Regions from separate parts of the Actinoallomurus acaciae genome, predicted to be linked through region 1. Evidence: riboswitches for the same ligand, from Rfam matches in the RefSeq annotation. Region 1 holds a riboswitch; the other holds the start of a gene.
The links. Region 1 has a riboswitch for glycine ahead of gcvT (glycine cleavage system aminomethyltransferase GcvT). Riboswitches for the same ligand answer to the same signal wherever they lie in the genome.
Positions count from the first base shown of each region.

Region 2: linked by a shared signal. The riboswitch ahead of gcvP (aminomethyl-transferring glycine dehydrogenase) and the one ahead of gcvT (glycine cleavage system aminomethyltransferase GcvT) in region 1 are both predicted to bind glycine.

Region 1 is NZ_JBHLZP010000019.1:12,042-22,086, forward strand. It holds gene ACFFNX_RS04705 (hypothetical protein) at 1-765, opposite strand, end outside; gene ACFFNX_RS04710 (hypothetical protein) at 893-1,126, shown strand; gene ACFFNX_RS04715 (L-serine ammonia-lyase) at 1,147-2,520, opposite strand; gene lipA (lipoyl synthase) at 2,523-3,458, opposite strand; gene glyA (serine hydroxymethyltransferase) at 3,468-4,724, opposite strand; gene gcvH (glycine cleavage system protein GcvH) at 4,726-5,109, opposite strand; gene gcvT (glycine cleavage system aminomethyltransferase GcvT) at 5,106-6,209, opposite strand; glycine riboswitch at 6,288-6,366, opposite strand; glycine riboswitch at 6,371-6,468, opposite strand; gene ACFFNX_RS04740 (hypothetical protein) at 6,541-7,170, shown strand; gene ACFFNX_RS04745 (alpha/beta hydrolase family protein) at 7,176-8,399, opposite strand; gene ACFFNX_RS04750 (gamma-glutamyl-gamma-aminobutyrate hydrolase family protein) at 8,642-9,355, opposite strand; gene ACFFNX_RS04755 (gamma-glutamyl-gamma-aminobutyrate hydrolase family protein) at 9,451-10,045, opposite strand, start outside.
Region 2 is NZ_JBHLZP010000411.1:305-6,996, reverse strand. It holds partial or broken gene ACFFNX_RS36650 (TIGR00374 family protein) at 1-725, opposite strand, end outside; gene ACFFNX_RS36645 (TetR/AcrR family transcriptional regulator) at 810-1,604, opposite strand; gene ACFFNX_RS36640 (ATP-binding cassette domain-containing protein) at 1,714-2,676, shown strand; gene ACFFNX_RS36635 (ABC transporter permease) at 2,676-3,509, shown strand; glycine riboswitch at 3,579-3,676, shown strand; glycine riboswitch at 3,677-3,791, shown strand; gene gcvP (aminomethyl-transferring glycine dehydrogenase) at 3,910-6,692, shown strand, end outside.

The DNA of each region.
Region 1 (10,045 bases):
CAGTGTGGGCACCGGCGTGCCGGGCACGGTGACCTCCAGGCTCCGGGCCCGGCCGGGGACCGGCCGAATCCGCCGCGACGCCTGCCCGGCGGATTCACCCAGTTGCGCGCCGAGAGCCACCTGGACGGCTTCGAGGAACGGTCCGGGAGGATCGGGCGCGGCCGGACCCGGAGAGGGCGGGCAGGGCACCCCGTCGTCGATCAGCCGGTCGAGCAGCTCGCGGGCGTCGGCGTCCGTGAACGGCCTTCCCCCGAGCGTGTCCTCCAGCCGCCCGTCGCACCACGTCGCGTGCTCGCGCAGCCGAGACGCCGCCTGACCTCGGCCGAGCAGGTCGAACGCCTCGGCGGCGTCGCGGTAGGCCGTCCGGGCGCCGTGCAGGCGGAGCAGCTCATGGGTGAGAGGCCCCGATTCACGCTCGACGCCGGGTTGGATCGCGGCCAGCGCCGAGGCCGTCCGCGCGACGGCCTCGCGGTCGTCGACGGCACGGGCCGCCCGCAGGCCGCGCCGGTACCAGCTCGCCCCGGTGCCGAAGCTGCCTCGGGCGGCGAAGGTACGCCCGGCGGCGGCACAGACCCGGGCCACGGCGTCCTCGTCGTCGATCCGCCACAGGGCTTCGTACCGGAAGCTCGGCTGTTCGGTCACCGCGTGCGCCACCGCCGCGCAGATCCGGGCGACCGCCGCCTCGTCGGCGCTCCGCCGCGCCTCCGGAAGCTCCACGAGCAGCATCGCGTTGTAGTCCGGCCCGGATCCGCGTCGCTCATCCACCCGTCCCATGCTGCCGAAGGTCCGGAGGCGACGGCCCGGAATACCGGTGGAAGAACGCGGTAAAAGGCGCGGAAACGGGCGGCCGGATGGGATCATGGTCGCCCCGAACCGACGTGAGGACAGCTGCGTGAATCCGCCTGCGACCATGGACCCGAAGCGCCTGGGTGTCATCGTCAACGTGTTCAGCGGTGCGTTCATCGAGACCCCGGAGGACGCGGATCTCCTCGACCGGACCCGCATGGCGCTGAAGGCCCTGTCGGACGGGACCGTACGGGAACTCGACGAGGCCATCGGCACCCTGGCGCTGCTGACCAAAGAGCGCCTCGCGGAGGGCCGGACCGAGACCGAACAGGCTCCGTGACCTCCCGGCGTCACACGCCTTCAGCACTCGATGACGTTGACGGCGAGGCCGCCGCGTGAGGTCTCCTTGTACTTGTCGAGCATGTCGCGGCCCGTGTCGCGCATCGTCTTCAGGGCCTTGTCCAGCGACACGAAGTGACGCCCGTCGCCCCGCAGGGCCAGCCGGGACGCGCTGATGGCCTTGATCGACGCGACCGCGTTGCGCTCGATGCACGGCACCTGCACCAGCCCGCCCACCGGGTCGCAGGTCAGGCCCAGGTTGTGTTCGATGCCGATCTCGGCGGCGTTCTCCACCTGCTCCGGGGTGCCGCCGAGCACCTCCGTCAGGCCCGCCGCCGCCATCGCGCACGCCGAGCCGACCTCGCCCTGGCAGCCGACCTCCGCCCCGGAGATCGAGGCGTTCTCCTTGATGAGCACGCCGATCGCCCCGGCCGTCAGCAGGAAGCGCACGACGCCCTCGTCGGACGCGCCCGGGACGTACCTGTCGTAGTAGTGCAGCACCGCCGGGACGATGCCCGCCGCGCCGTTGGTCGGGGCGGTGACGATCCGGCCGCCCGCGGCGTTCTCCTCGTTGACCGCGAGGGCGAACAGCGTCACCCAGTCCATCGCGTGCAGCGGGTCCGCCTCGCTCTCGGCGAGCAGCTTGCGGTAGAGCAGGTGCGCGCGGCGTCGTACCTTCAGGCCGCCCGGCAGCAGCCCCTCGTTCGTGCAGCCGCGCGACACGCTCTCGCGCATCACCCGCCACAGGTCGAGCAGGCCCGTGCGGATCGCGTCGGCGTCGCGGCCGAACGCCTTCTCGTTCTCCATCATCAACGCCGGCACCGACAGCCCGGTCTCCTCCGTCAGCGACAGCAGTGAGGCCCCGGTCGCGAACGGGTACGGCACCACCGTGTCGTCCGGCTTGATGCGGTCCGCGCCGGTCGCGTCCTCGTCCACGACGAAACCGCCGCCGACCGAGTAGTAGACCTTCTCCCGCAGCACCTCACCCGCGTCGTCGCGGGCGGTGAAGCGCATGCCGTTCGGGTGGTGCGGCAGCGACTCCTTGCGCTCGAAGACCAGGTCCGAGCCGACGGCGAACGGCACCTCGCGCGAGCCGAGCAGCCGGATCGTCTCCTCTGCGCGCGCCGACGCCAGCCGCGCGGGCACACCGTCGACGTCGACGGTCTCCGGCCGGTCGCCCTCCAGGCCCAGGATGACCGCCTTGTCGCTGCCGTGCCCCTTGCCGGTCAGCCCCAGCGACCCGTACAGCACCACGCGTACGGACGCGGTCTTCTCCAGCAGACCGTCCGAAGAGAGCGAACGCGCGAAGCGGTGCGCCGCCACCATCGGCCCGCCCGTGTGCGAGCTGGACGGGCCGATACCGACCTTGAACAGGTCGAACACGCTGATCGCCATGACTACTCGACCACGACGCCGCGAGCCTCCATGGCCTGCTGATAGAGACGCCCGGCGCGGTAGCTGGAACGCACGAGCGGCCCGGACATGACGCCGGCGAAACCGATCTCCTCGGCCTCGGCCTTCAGCTCGACGAACTCCTCCGGCTTGACCCAGCGCTCGACCGGGTGGTGGCGGGGGGTGGGCCGGAGGTACTGCGTGATGGTGAGCAGCTCGCAGCCCGCGTCGTACAGGTCGCGCATGGCCTGCGTGATCTCCTCGCGGGTCTCGCCCATGCCGAGGATGAGGTTGGACTTGGTGACCAGCCCGTCCTCGCGCGCCCGGGTCAGGACCGACAGCGACCGCTCGTACCGGAAGGCCGGCCGGATCCGCTTGAAGATCCGCGGCACCGTCTCCAGGTTGTGCGCGAGCACCTCGGGCCGTGCGGAGAACACCTCGGCGAGCTGCGACGGCACGGCGTTGAAGTCCGGGATGAGCAGCTCGACGCCGCAGCCGGGCAGCGCGGAGTGGATCTGCCGCACGGTCTCGGCGTACAGCCACGCGCCGCCGTCCGGCAGGTCGTCGCGGGCGACGCCGGTGATCGTGGCGTACCGCAGGCCCATCCGCTCGACCGACTCGGCGACGCGCCGGGGCTCGTCCGGGTCGTACGCGGCGGGCTTGCCGGTGTCGATCTGGCAGAAGTCACACCGGCGCGTGCACTGGTCGCCGCCGATGAGGAAGGTGGCCTCGCGGTCCTCCCAGCACTCGTAGATGTTCGGGCAGCCCGCCTCCTGGCAGACGGTGTGCAGGCCCTCGCTGCGCACCAGGTCGGTCAGCTCGCGGTACTGCGGCCCCATCTTCAGCTTGGTCTTGATCCACGGCGGCTTGCGCTCGATCGGGGTCGCGGCGTTGCGCGCCTCGACGCGGAGCAGCTTGCGGCCCTCAGGGGCGATAGTCATCAGCACATCTCACAAACTGGGGTAGAGCGGATGCTGTTCGGCCAGGGCACGCACCCGGGCCGAAAGCGCCGCGGCGTCGAACGACGGCTGCAGCGCGAGTGCGATGATGTCGGCGACCTCGGCGAAGTCGGCCTCCTGGAAGCCGCGGGTGGCCAGCGCGGGCGTGCCGATCCGCAGCCCGGAGGTCACCATCGGCGGACGCGGGTCGTTCGGCACGGCGTTGCGGTTGACGGTGATGCCGATGTCGTGCAGGCGGTCCTCGGCGTCGCGGCCGGTCAGCTCGGAGTCGACCAGGTCGACCAGGACCAGGTGCACGTCGGTGCCGCCGGTCAGCACCTTCACGCCCGCCTTGGCGGCGTCCTCGCGCGTCAGCCGCGCGGCCAGGGCGCGCGCGCCCTCGACCGTACGGCGCTGGCGCTCGGCGAACTCCTCGGATGCGGCGATCTTCAGGGCCACGGCCTTGGCGGCGATCACGTGCTCCAGCGGCCCGCCCTGCGTGCCCGGGAACACCGCGGAGTTGATCTTCTTGGCGAACTCCTCGCGGCACAGGATGAGGCCGCCGCGCGGCCCGCAGAGGGTCTTGTGCGTCGTGCTCGTGACGACGTCGGCGTGCGGCACCGGCGAGGGGTGCAGCCCGGCGGCGACCAGACCGGCGAAGTGCGCCATGTCAACCATGAACAGCGCGCCCGTCTCGTCGGCGATGCGGCGGAACGCGGGGAAGTCGAGCTGCCGCGGGTACGCCGACCAGCCGGCGACGATCATCTTCGGCCGGTGCTCGCGTGCCAGCCGGGCGACCTCGTCCATGTCGACCAGGCCGTCCTCGCCCACGTGGTAGGCGGCGACGTTGAACATCTTGCCGGAGTAGTTGATCTTCATGCCGTGGGTCAGGTGCCCGCCGTGGGCGAGGTCCAGACCCAGGATCGTGTCGCCCGGCTGGAGCAGCGCGAAGTACACCGCGATGTTGGCCTGCGCGCCCGAGTGGGGCTGCACGTTCGCGTGGTCGGCGCCGAACAGGGCCTTGGCGCGGTCGATCGCGAGCTGCTCGGTGACGTCGACGTACTCACAGCCGCCGTAGTAGCGGCGGCCCGGGTAACCCTCGGCGTACTTGTTCGTCATCACCGAGCCCTGGGCCTCGAGCACGCCCACGGGGGCGAAGTTCTCCGAGGCGATCATCTCCAGGGTCGACTGCTGGCGGCGCAACTCCTCGGCGATGGCCGAGGCCACCTCCGGGTCGACCTCGGCGAGAGGGGCGTTGGACAGGTTCATCTCACGCCTCCTCGATCAGCTTGGAGTAGGCCGGGGCGTCGAGCAGGTCGGGGCTGTCACCATCAGTGCGGATCTTGAGCAGCCAGCCCTCGCCGTACGGGTCGGCATTGATCACCGCCGGGTCCTCCTCGACCGCACCGTTCACCGCCACGACCTCTCCCGTCACCGGCGCGTAGATGTCACTCACCGACTTGGTCGACTCCGCCTCGCCACAGGGCTCTCCGGCCTCCACCGTCGCGCCCTCCTGGGGCAACGAGACGTACACGATGTCACCGAGGGCTTCGGCGGCGTAGGCGGTGATCCCCACAGTCACAACACCGTCGGACGGCTCGGTAATCCACTCGTGCTCTTCGGTGTAGGAAAGGGTCTCGGGAACGCTGCTCACGGGGTCCTCCTATAGAAAGGCAGGGCGACCTTGTCGACCGGCTCATGTTTGCCGCGGATGTCCACCGCGAGATCGGGGTCTTCGGCGTGGACCGCGTCGATATAGCCCATGGCGATGGGCTTGCCCAGTGTCGGGGATGGCGCGCCGCTGGTCACGACTCCGCACGGCGTGCCGTCTGATCCCACGATGGCGTACCCGTGCCGGGGCACCCGCCGCCCTCTGGCGACGAGCCCGACGAGGGTGCGCTTCGGCGTCTCGTCGGCGATCGCGGCCAGCGCGGCACGCCCGACGAAGTCGCCCTTCTCGAACTTGACGGTACGGCCCAGTCCCGCGTCGAACGGCGTCGTCTCGGCGGTCAGCTCGTTGCCGTACAGCGGCATCCCGGCCTCCAGGCGCAGCGTGTCGCGTGCGGACAGCCCGCAGGGCCGCAGGTCGTCGCCGCCGGCCTCGGTCAGCGCGCCCCAGACCGCCACGGCGTCGCCGGCGGAGACGAACAGCTCGAAGCCGTCCTCGCCCGTGTAGCCGGTGCGGGCGATCAGGGCGTCGACGCCGGACACCGCGCCGGGCAGGATCGCGTAGTACTTCAGGTCGCCGAGCGCGGCGTCGGTGAGCTTGGCCAGGATCTCGTGGGCCTTCGGCCCCTGGATCGCGACGAGCGCGTACGCGTCGGAGCGGTCGTGGACGGCGGCCTCGGCGAACTTCTCGCACCGCGCGACCAACTCGGAGCGTACGGTGGCGGCGTTCGCGGCGTTGGCCACGACCAGGTAGGTCTCGGCCGCCAGCCGGTAGACGATCAGGTCGTCCAGGACGCCGCCCTCGGCAGCACAGATCATCGTGTAGCGCGCCCGGCCCACGGCGAGCACCGACAGGTGCCCGATGAGGGAGTGGTCGAGCGCCGCTCCGGCCTGCGGGCCGGTCACGAAGATCTCTCCCATGTGGGACAGGTCGAACAGTCCGGCGCTGGTCCGGACCGCCTGGTGCTCGGCCGTCTCGCTGCCATAGCGCAACGGCATGAGATATCCGGCGAACTCGGTGAGGGTGGCGCCGAGGCCCTCGTGGACCTCGTGGAGTGGTGTCTTCTTGGTGTCCGGAGCGGACATCGCGGCAGGCTCCTTATCGCGCGGGCGATCCGGGGGTCATATCGTCCCACTGGTTCGCTTGCGGTCTCGGCGCCTCCCCCTCTGTCATCGGCGCCTGAGAGCTTCGCCCCGGGGGGGCTTGCACCTTCGGCGGGAGCATCGCTCCGCTTTCCAGAGGTCGCCTACTCCGCGCGGTCTTCGTCGCCTGAGAGGTTCCGGGGAGGAGTTGCTCCTTCGGCGGCCCGGACTGGCGGCCCGGGCGCTCTCCCGCGTGGGATCAACGGCTGCCGCCAGGCTAGCAGCGCCCGTCGCGCGACGACAGCCCGCATCCCGCCCACCTGGGCGGTCGGCCGTGAAGATCATGCTCGCCTCCGCTCAGGTCGATGACGCGACGCTCATCGATGGCCACGGTGGCCGCGGCGACGATCGTGCTGGGCGCCGGCGGCCGGCACGCGGGACCATGGGGACCCCGGACGCCGCCGCGGCACGGCTGCTGAACCAGGCCGCCGTGGTGGCCGAGGCCGAACCGGGCATCCATCCGCGGGCCCACCAGTACGTTCGCGTCGACACCGTGTCCCGGCAGGTGGAGTTCCCGGAGAACAACGCGGAGTTGCGGGCGCCCGGCTACGTGCGGGTACACGACCAGTGGCGGGAGCGCGCGGACGGCAGGGGATACAACCTCCTACGCCTCGCCGCGGAGTTGCCCGGAGCCCGGGTGATCCCACACGCCTCGAACTCCCTCGGCCGATCCGGAAAGGCGGTCGAGTTCACCAGCCGGAACGATCCCTTCGACGAATCGCGGACCTCGCAGCTGATCTTCGATGCGCGGTCCCTGCGGTACCCCGGGTCGGACACGGTCCTGACCAAGGCCCGCTCCGGTCTTCCTGCCGGCACCGTGATCGACGCGACCTCGGTCGTGAAGATCAGCGTCGCCGGCAAGCTCCCCCGCGTGCGGCGCGGTACCGTACGCCCGTCCTGCTGACGGGCTCACCGTACGAAGGTCGCATCGGGATACCGCGGCGACGGCCGGTCCAGCAGGCCGTCGTCGTCACGACCGCGCAGCCACCGGTCGAAGAAGGCCGCCAGGTACGCCCGCTGCTCGGCGACCGCTCGCGAGGAGTCGATCCAGCCGGTGTCCGCGTCCGTCTTGAGCTGCGGCGCCAGCGACTCCAGGTCGGTGTAGGTGTGGTGTGCCGAGCCGCGCAGGTGCAGGTCGCGCTTCCACCCGGTGCTGTGGTCCCACAGCGCCTCCCACGACCGTACGGTGTGGTGGTCGCTCGCCTGGCTGCCCATCAGCAGGAACGGCCGTCGCAGGCCGCTCTCGGCGAGCGGCGACAGGCCGGGCCCGCCGTCGTTCTGGTCGAACCCGACCGTGCCGTCGAGGTCCGCGGCGGCTCGGACGCGCGGGTCGTCGTGCAGGGTCTGCAGGGCGGTGAAGCCGCCGGCCGACTGGCCGGCCATGCCGATCCGCGCGGTGTCGACGGCGGCGCCCAGCCCGTCCGGCAACGTCGTCAGCCGGTCGAGCACGAACCGCGTGTCGGCGACCCGGACGCTCATGACCTTCTTCAGCGTGGCGATCAGGTCGCCGTCCAGGGGCAGCTTGAACGGCTCGACCCGGCCGCCGGGGAACTCCACCTCCGACGCGTCGTAGGTGTGGTCGATCGTGACGACGACGTAGCCGCGTGAGGCGAGGTCCTCGGCGAAGGTGGTGCCGAGCGTGCGCGGGTCGCCCAGGCCGGGGGAGTACAGCACGACCGGGTGGCGGCCGGCCGCCACGGGCGCGCCCTGGTGGGAGTGGGTCATCGTGGCGCCCCAGTCGGCCGTTCCGGGCTTGAGCCCCAGGCCCTGGTGCACGGGGGTGCCGAGCGAGGCGTCGAAGTGCTCGGCCGCGGCCGGGGTCATCTGCGGCGCGAGCGGGTACGCGGCGGCGTCGCGCGCCGGGTAGAAGACGCTGACCATCAGCTCCCGGTACGCCTGCGCGGGCACCCACGGGTCGTGCCGCGACCCGTCGACCAGGCGCAGCGCGACCGTACCGACGTCGTCCGGGCCGCTGGGCGGCGGCAGCGTGAGCCGCGCCGCCTTCGTGGACGCCGCCGCGTGGACGTTCGGCCGCAGAGGCAAGGTCGAGGAGACGGTCCGCCCGGCCGTCCCGCGAGCGGCCGTGGCGAGCCCGCCCGCCAGGAGACCGCCGATGAGACGGGAACCGCGCATGAGAGGACCTCCGGTGTCGTGGGGATGGCCTTCATGCTGGCCGGCCGGGCGCGGCGGCGGAATCGTGCCACCACGCCGGTCGTGGGTTCGGCTTTTCCGAACCGTTCCCGAGGACCGGGCGAGAGTCGTGGGGGTCGGCCGACGCCCCTGACGGTGCCGGGCGTCGTGGTTCCCCGCGTCCGGGCCCGGGCCGCAGGACGCCGACATCACCGGCGCTCACCTGCGGTCGGCGCTCGCGACCCTCACCCGGCGACGGGCGCGGGGACCGAGGCGGCCGCCACCAGCGCGGAGAAGATCTCCACCTCCGCGTCGGCCTCCGGGTGCCACTGGACGCCGACCGTGAACGGGTGCCCGTCCAGCTCGGCGGCCTCGATCAGGCCGTCTCCGGCCCACGCGCAGGCCGTGAGGCCCCGGCCGAGCCGGTCGATCGCCTGGTGGTGCAGGCTCGGGACGTCCAGAGTCGTACGGTTCAGCGCGCGGGCCAGGGCGCAACGCGGGTGCAGGTGCACGTCGTGCCGGACGAAGACGCCTTCGCCGCCCGTGTGCCCCTCGTGGCCGACGACGTCCGGCACGTGCTGGTGCAGCGTGCCGCCGAGGGCCACGTTCATGAGCTGGAGGCCGCGGCAGATGCCGAGGATCGGCAGCCGCAGCGCCAGCGCCTCCCGCAGCAGGGCCAGCTCGGCGGCGTCACGGACGGCGTTGACCGGACCGTTCGCCCGGTGCGGGACCCCGCCGTAGCGCGCCGGGTCGATGTCGCCGCCGCCGACGAGCAACAGCCCGTCGAGGCGGGACAGCACGCCGTCGACGCCGGGAAGGGCCGGCAGGACCACCGGCGTCCCGCCGGCCGACAGGACCTTGTCGAGATAACGCTGGGGCACGACGCTGGCGGGCATGTCCCACGCCGCCCAGCGCGCCCGTTCGGCGTAGGCGCTGACGCCGATCACAGGTCTGGTCACCGGATCTCCTTCGCCGGTCCCGTGACCAGAGTGCCGCGCCCGTCGGCTCGCTCGCTTCGCTCACTCACGGCAACAGATGAAAGCGTGACGCGACGTCACGCCCCACCGACCTGGATCTCGCCTGGCCGCGATTTGACCTGCCGCTGACCGGGACGCCCGTCCGCCGCCGCGACCAGGGCGCGGAACAGGGGCAGGCACCCGTCGACCTCCGGGTGCCACTGGACGCCGAGCGTGAACGCGCGGTCGTCGGCCTCGGCGGCCTCGATCAGGCCGTCGTCGGACCACGCGGTCGCGGTCAGTCCCGCCCCGAGCCGGTCGATCGCCTGATGGTGGTAGTGCGACACCGCGACCGTCTCCGCGCCGAGCGCCGCGGCCAGCCGCGTACCCGGTTCGACCTTCACCGGGAACCGGCCGTAGACCCCCGGGGCGGGTGAGTGCCGGACGTCGCCGACCACGTCCGGCACGTGCTGGTGGAGCGTGCCGCCCAGCGCGACGTTGAGCACCTGGAGACCGCGGCAGACGCCGAGGAAGGGCAGGTCGCGGTCCAGCGTGCCGCGCACGAGGGCGAACTCGGCCTCGTCGCGGAGGTCGCGGACGTAGCCGGTCCGCTCGTGCGGCGCCGCGCCGTACGCCGCGGGGTTCAGGTCGCCGCCGCCGGACAGCACGAGCGCGTCGAGGCGCGGCAGCGCC
Region 2 (6,692 bases), on a different contig from region 1:
GGTGGCCGCGTGTTGGGCGAGCCGGCCGCGTACAGGGTGCCGTACCCGACGGCGCGCCCGATGAGGTAGGTCGTGACGAGCGCGAGCGGCGTGATGGCGCCGGCGGTGAGCGAGGCGATCGCGTCCAGGCCGACGACCGTCCAGGTCACGGCCTGCCAGCGCGTACGGCCGGACAGCCGTACGGCGGTGACGTAGGCGATGACCGGGGTGATGTCGATGTGCGCCGGGCCGGGGAACCAGCCGCCGTGCCGCTTCCACGTGAGGTACCACGCGAGGTCGCGCATGCCTGCGGCGGTGACCCAGGAGTCCACCGCCAGCGACACGCCGAGAGCCAGGACCGCGGCGAGCACGCCGATCGCGATGCGCAGGCCGTCGCGGTGGATGACGCGCTCGACGCCGAACGCGACCGGCACGGCGAGCACGACGATGCCGGAGGCGAGCCCGGCCAGGGTGAGGATCAGATGCGGCGCCTGCTCGGTGCCGTGCGTGATGTCGGAGGACAGACCGGTGGTCGTCTGGCGGGCCACGTGGGCGAGCCCGAGGATCAGCCCGATGACGCCGACGGACACCAGGAACCGGAAGGCGTCGGCGGTCCGGCGGATACGGGCCGGCAGCGAGGGCTCCTCGACCAGGGGGTCGGTCGCCGCGCCGCTCGGGACTTCGCCGCGTGGCCGCGTCAGCATGTCACCGTCGTGCGGCCGGTCGGGGGATTCGTTAGCGGGCACGAGGTGAATCTTCCCAGCCCGGCAGCTCGGTTATCGGCGGGATGTCCCCCTGCGTGGGTTCGTCCGCGTTCGTACGGCGGGGCGTCAGATGCCGAGCCGGGCGGCGATGCCATCGAGTACGCACTTGAGGCCGAACTCGAACTGCCACTCGGCGTCGTCCTCGTTCGATCCGTCGATGATGTAGCGGCTCAGCGCGGGGAAGCGGCCCGACTCCAGCATCCACCGCACCCACGGCAGGAACGCCATCCGCGCGTCGTCGTCGGACTTCCAGTCGTTGCGCTCCAGGACCTCCCGCTGGGCGATCTCGGCGGAGACGGCGCCGCGCGTGAAGGAGTTCACCGTGCCGAACACCGCCATCATCGCGTCGACGTCGAGGCCGAGGCCCTCGACGGAGGTGAGCGCCTGTTCGATGAGCGTCGCGTTGTTGGGGGACAGCGTGGCCGGGACACGGGCGTGGGCCTGGATCGTCCACGGGTGACGCAGGCTGAGCCCGCGGTACTGGCGGGCGTACGCGTCGGCGACCTCGCGCCAGTCTCCGTCGGGCAGGATGACCTCGGCCGCGACCGTGTCGAGCATCAGCTCATAGATCTCGTCCTTGCCGGTGACGTAGCGGTACAGGCCCATGGTGGCGACGCCCAGGCGTTCGGCGAGGCGCCGCATGGACACGGCGCTCAGCCCCTCGGCGTCGGCGATCTCGACGGCGGCGACGGCGATCTGCTGATGCGTCAGGGCCGGGCGCGGACCGCGGGTGGAGCCTTCGAGACGCTCCCAGAGCGTCGGCTTGAGACGGCCCTCGGCCCGCTGGGTCTCGAACTCCGTGACGGCCTTGCGGAAACCCTCGAGCCGCTGGTCGTACGCGGAGTCCTTCGCGTCAGTCAATTCCGCCCTCCCACGAGTACAACGTAGCGGCTTGTACAACGTACGCAGTTGAGCGTACGTTGTACACACACAGAGTACGCCGTACGCAATCAAGATGAGGGAACCTGAGATGACGAGTTCGGAGTCGGCCGTCTGGGCCGAGGGGCTGCGCAAGCGGTTCGGCCGGACGGAGGCGCTGCGCGGGGTCGACCTGGAGGTGCCGAAGGGCGCCGTCTTCGGCCTGCTCGGCCCGAACGGTGCGGGCAAGACCACGACCGTGCGGATCCTGTCGACGCTCACGCTGCCCGACGCCGGGCAGGCGCGGGTCGCCGGGTACGACGTGGTCCGCGACGCGGACGAGGTGCGCTACCGCATCGGCCTGGCCGGCCAGCACGCCTCGATGGACGAGAAGCTCAGCGGGCGGGACAACCTGCGGCTGTTCGGCCGCCTGTACCACCTGTCGCCGAAGGCCGCCCGGCGGCGCGCGGACGAGCTGCTGGAGCGGTTCGGCCTCGCGGACGCGGGGGACCGCTACGTCAAGACCTACTCCGGCGGCATGCGCCGCCGGATCGACCTGATCTCCAGCCTGATCACCGCGCCGCCGGTGCTCTTCCTGGACGAGCCGACGACCGGGCTGGACCCGCGCAGCCGCGGCGAGATCTGGGAGACCATCCGCGAGCTGGTCGCCGACGGCACGACCGTGCTGCTGACCACGCAGTACCTCGACGAGGCCGACCAGCTCGCCGACCGGGTCGCGGTCGTCGACCAGGGGCGGGTGATCGCGTCGGGCACGCCGGACGAGCTGAAGGCCGAGATCGGCAGCCGCGTCGACGTCGTCGTGTCCGGCACCGACGTGCTAGGCGACGCCGTCGCCGTGCTCTCCCGGATCGGCGAGCCGGACGCCGACCCGGAGTCCCGCCGGGTGAGCGTCCCCGTCTCCGCGGGCTCCGTCACCCTGCCCGCCGTCGTGCGGGAGCTGGACCGCGCCGGCGTCGGGGTCGAGGACGTCGCGCTGAGGCGCCCCACCCTCGATGAGGTGTTCCTCCGCCTGACCGGCAGGCCCGAAGAGACCGAAGAGAAGGTGAGCGTCTGATGGCCCTCCACGCCCCCACCGCGCCGACCGGCCGCCTGGTCCGGCTCCGCTGGACCCTCACCGACGGCGTCACCCTGGTGTGGCGCAACCTCGTCCAGCTCAAGTCCCAGCCCGGGGAGCTGGTCGGCGCGCTGGTCTTCCCCGCGATCCTGATCGTGCTGTTCGGCTACGTCTTCGGCAGCGCGATCAAGGTCCCCGGCGGCGGCAACTACCGGGAGTACCTCATGCCCGGCCTGTTCGCGATGACCACGATGACCAGCTTCATGACCACGATGGTCGCGGTGGCCACCGACGCCTCCAAAGGGGTCATGGACCGGTTCCGCTCGATGCCGATGGCCCGGTCGGCGGTGCCGTTCGGCCAGGTCGGCGGCGACATTATCGTCGGCCTCGCCGGCATGGTCATCATGATCGGCTGCGGGCTGGCCGTCGGCTGGCGGATCCATGAGGGGTTGCCGCGGGCGCTCGCGGCCTTCGGCCTGCTCATCTTCCTGCGGTACGCGCTCTCGTGGGCCGGGGTGCTCTGCGGCCTGCTGGTGAAGAACGAGGAGACCGCCGACCAGATGGTCCCCCTGATCTTCCCGGTGTCGATGCTGTCGAACTCCTTCGTGCCGACGGCGGGCATGCCGGACTGGCTGCGGGCGATCTCCGACTGGAACCCGGTCAGCGCGATGGTCGCCGCCTGCCGCGGCCTCTTCGGCAACCCGGGCGTCGTCACGGCGCACGCCGCCCTGCCGCTGCGGCACCCGGTCGCGGCGACGCTGATCTGGTCCGGCGTGCTACTCGTGATCTTCGTCCCGTTGACCGTCCGCCGCTTCCGCACCCTGAACCGCTGACCTTTACGGTCGGAACGGCCCGCGCTTAACGTCGTGGCAATAAGCCTCCGGTAGGGTGGAGATCGCCGTCGAACCCGTGCGGGAGAGACCCCGGTGCAGCCAGCGCAGGGGCGCCGAAGGAGCAAACCTCCCCGGAACCTCTCAGGCAAAAGGACCGCACGGGCGAGGCACCTCTGGAAAGCGGGACCCGGAGGCCGCACCGCCGGCCGCCGATCCTCACCGAAGGTGCAAGCCGCGCTCGCCGCGGTGAAGCTCTCAGGTTCAGGTGACAGAGGGGGAGACCCACCATCGGGCATGCCCGGTGGTGCTCGCGCCCCGACCCGCCTGGAGGCTTGCCATGACCGAGCGCAGCGACGGAATCGAAGACACGGCCCGGGTGGTCACACCCTCCGAAAGGCCCATGACCGAGGTTCCGTTCGCCGCCCGCCACATCGGACCCTCACCGGCCGAACGCGCCTCGATGGCCGAGGCCGCCGGGTACGACGGTGTCGGCGCGCTCGTGGACGCGGCCGTGCCCGCCCGGATCCGCACCGACCGCCCGCTCGACCTGCCGCCCGCGCTCAGCGAGGTGGAGGCGCTGGCGCGGCTGCGTGAGCTGGCCGCCCGCAACCAGGTCCTCACCTCGATGATCGGTCTCGGCTACCACGGCACGATCACCCCGGGCGTGATCCTGCGCAACGTCCTGGAGAACCCCGGCTGGTACACCGCCTACACGCCGTACCAGCCGGAGATCTCCCAGGGGCGGCTCGAGGCGCTGCTGAACTTCCAGACGATGGTGAGCGACCTGACCGGGCTGCCGGTCGCGAACGCCTCGCTGCTGGACGAGGGCACCGCCGCCGCCGAGGCGATGACGCTGGCGCACCGCGTCGCGCCGCGGGGGAGCGGCGACGCCTTCCTCGTCGACGCCGACGTCCTGCCGCAGACCGCCGAGGTGATCCGCACCCGGGCGGTGCCGCTGGGCATCGAGGTCGTCGTCGCCGACACGTCCGCGGGACTGCCGGAGGGCGACTTCTTCGGCGTGCTGCTGCAGTACCCGGGCGCGAGCGGCGCGGTACGCGACCTGTCGCCCCTCACCGAGGCGGCGCACGGACGCGGTGCCCAGGTCGTGGTCGCCGCCGACCTGCTCGCCCTGACGCTGCTCCGGCCGCCGGGGGAGTCCGGCGCCGACATCGCGGTCGGCACCACGCAGCGCTTCGGCGTGCCGTACGGCTTCGGCGGCCCGCACGCCGGCTACATGTCGGTGCGCGACGGCATCCAGCGCCAGCTTCCCGGACGGCTCGTCGGCGTCTCGCTCGACGCCGACGGCGGTCAGGCGTACCGGCTCGCGCTGCAGACCCGTGAGCAGCACATCCGCCGCGAGAAGGCCACCAGCAACATCTGCACCGCCCAGGTGCTGCTCGCCGTGATGGCGAGCATGTACGCCGTCTACCACGGCCCCGAGGGCCTGACGGGCATCGCCGAGCGGGTCCACGAGCGCGCGACCCTGCTGCGCGGCGGCCTGGGCGCCCTGGGCGTCGAGGTCGTGCACGACGCCTTCTTCGACACCGTCCTCGCACGTGTTCCGGGCCGCGCACGCGCGGTCGTGAACGCCGCGCTGGAGGGTGGCGTCAACCTCCGTCTCGTCGACGACGACCACGTCGGCATCGCCTGCGACGAGACGACCACCCAGGAGCACGTCGCCGCCGTGTGGCGGGCGTTCGGGCTGAAGGAGGAGCGCCTCGGCCTCTTCCGGCACGAGGCGATCCCGCCGGAGCTGCGCCGCGAGAGCGGGTTCCTCACCCACCCGGTGTTCCACGCGCACCGGTCGGAGACGGCGATGCTGCGTTACCTGCGCCGCCTCCAGGACAAGGACATCGCGCTGGACCGCTCCATGATCCCGCTCGGCTCCTGCACGATGAAGCTGAACGCCACGGCCGAGATGGAGCCGATCACCTGGCCGGAGTTCGCGCAGATCCACCCGTTCGCCCCGCTGGAGCAGGCGCGGGGGTACGTCGATCTGATCGGCGAGCTCGAGTCGTGGCTGGCCGAGATCACCGGGTACGCCAAGGTGTCGGTGCAGCCCAACGCCGGCTCGCAGGGGGAGCTGGCCGGCCTGCTCGCCGTGCACGGTTACCACGCCTCACGCGGCGAGAGCCACCGGAACGTCTGCCTGATCCCGTCCTCGGCGCACGGCACGAACGCCGCCAGCGCGGTGATGGCCGGGATGCGGGTGGTCGTGGTGAAGAGCACCGACAGCGGCGACATCGACCTCGACGACCTGCACGCCAAGATCGACAAGTACCGCGACGACCTCGCCGCGATCATGGTGACGTACCCCTCGACGCACGGCATCTACGAGGAGACGATCACCGAGGTCTGCGAGAGCGTGCACGAGGCGGGCGGCCAGGTCTACGTCGACGGCGCCAACCTCAACGCCCTCGTCGGGCTGGCGCGCCTCGGGGAGTTCGGCGCCGACGTGTCGCACCTGAACCTCCACAAGACCTTCTGCATCCCGCACGGCGGCGGGGGGCCGGGCGTCGGCCCGGTGGGCGTGCGCGAGCACCTCGTGCCGTTCCTGCCCAACCACCCGCTGCGGCCCGAGGCCGGTCCGGAGACGGGCAGCGGTCCGATCTCGGCGGCCCCGTGGGGCTCGGCGGGCATCCTGCCGATCTCGTGGACCTACATCGCGATGATGGGCGCCGACGGGCTGCGCGAGGCGACCGAGGTGGCGGTGCTGGCCGCCAACTACGTCGCCAAGCGGCTCGACGGCCACTACCCGGTGCTCTTCACCGGCCGGGGCGGCCTCGTCGCCCACGAGTGCATCATCGACATCCGGAAGATCACCAAGGAGACCAAGGTCACCGCCGAGGACGTCGCCAAGCGGCTCATCGACTACGGCATCCACGCCCCGACCCTCGCCTTCCCGGTGGCGGGCACGCTGATGGTCGAGCCGACCGAGAGCGAGGACCGCGCCGAACTCGACCGCTTCTGCGACGCGTTGATCGAGATCCGGCGGGAGATCGAGCGGGTGGCCTCCGGCGACTACGACGCCGACGACAACCCGCTCAAGAACGCCCCGCACACGGCGGCCTCGCTGCTGACCACCCACTGGAAGCACTCCTACACCCGCGAGGAGGCGGCCTTCCCGCTCCCGTCGCTGCGGGAGAACAAGTACTGGCCGCCGGTGCGCCGCATCGACCAGGC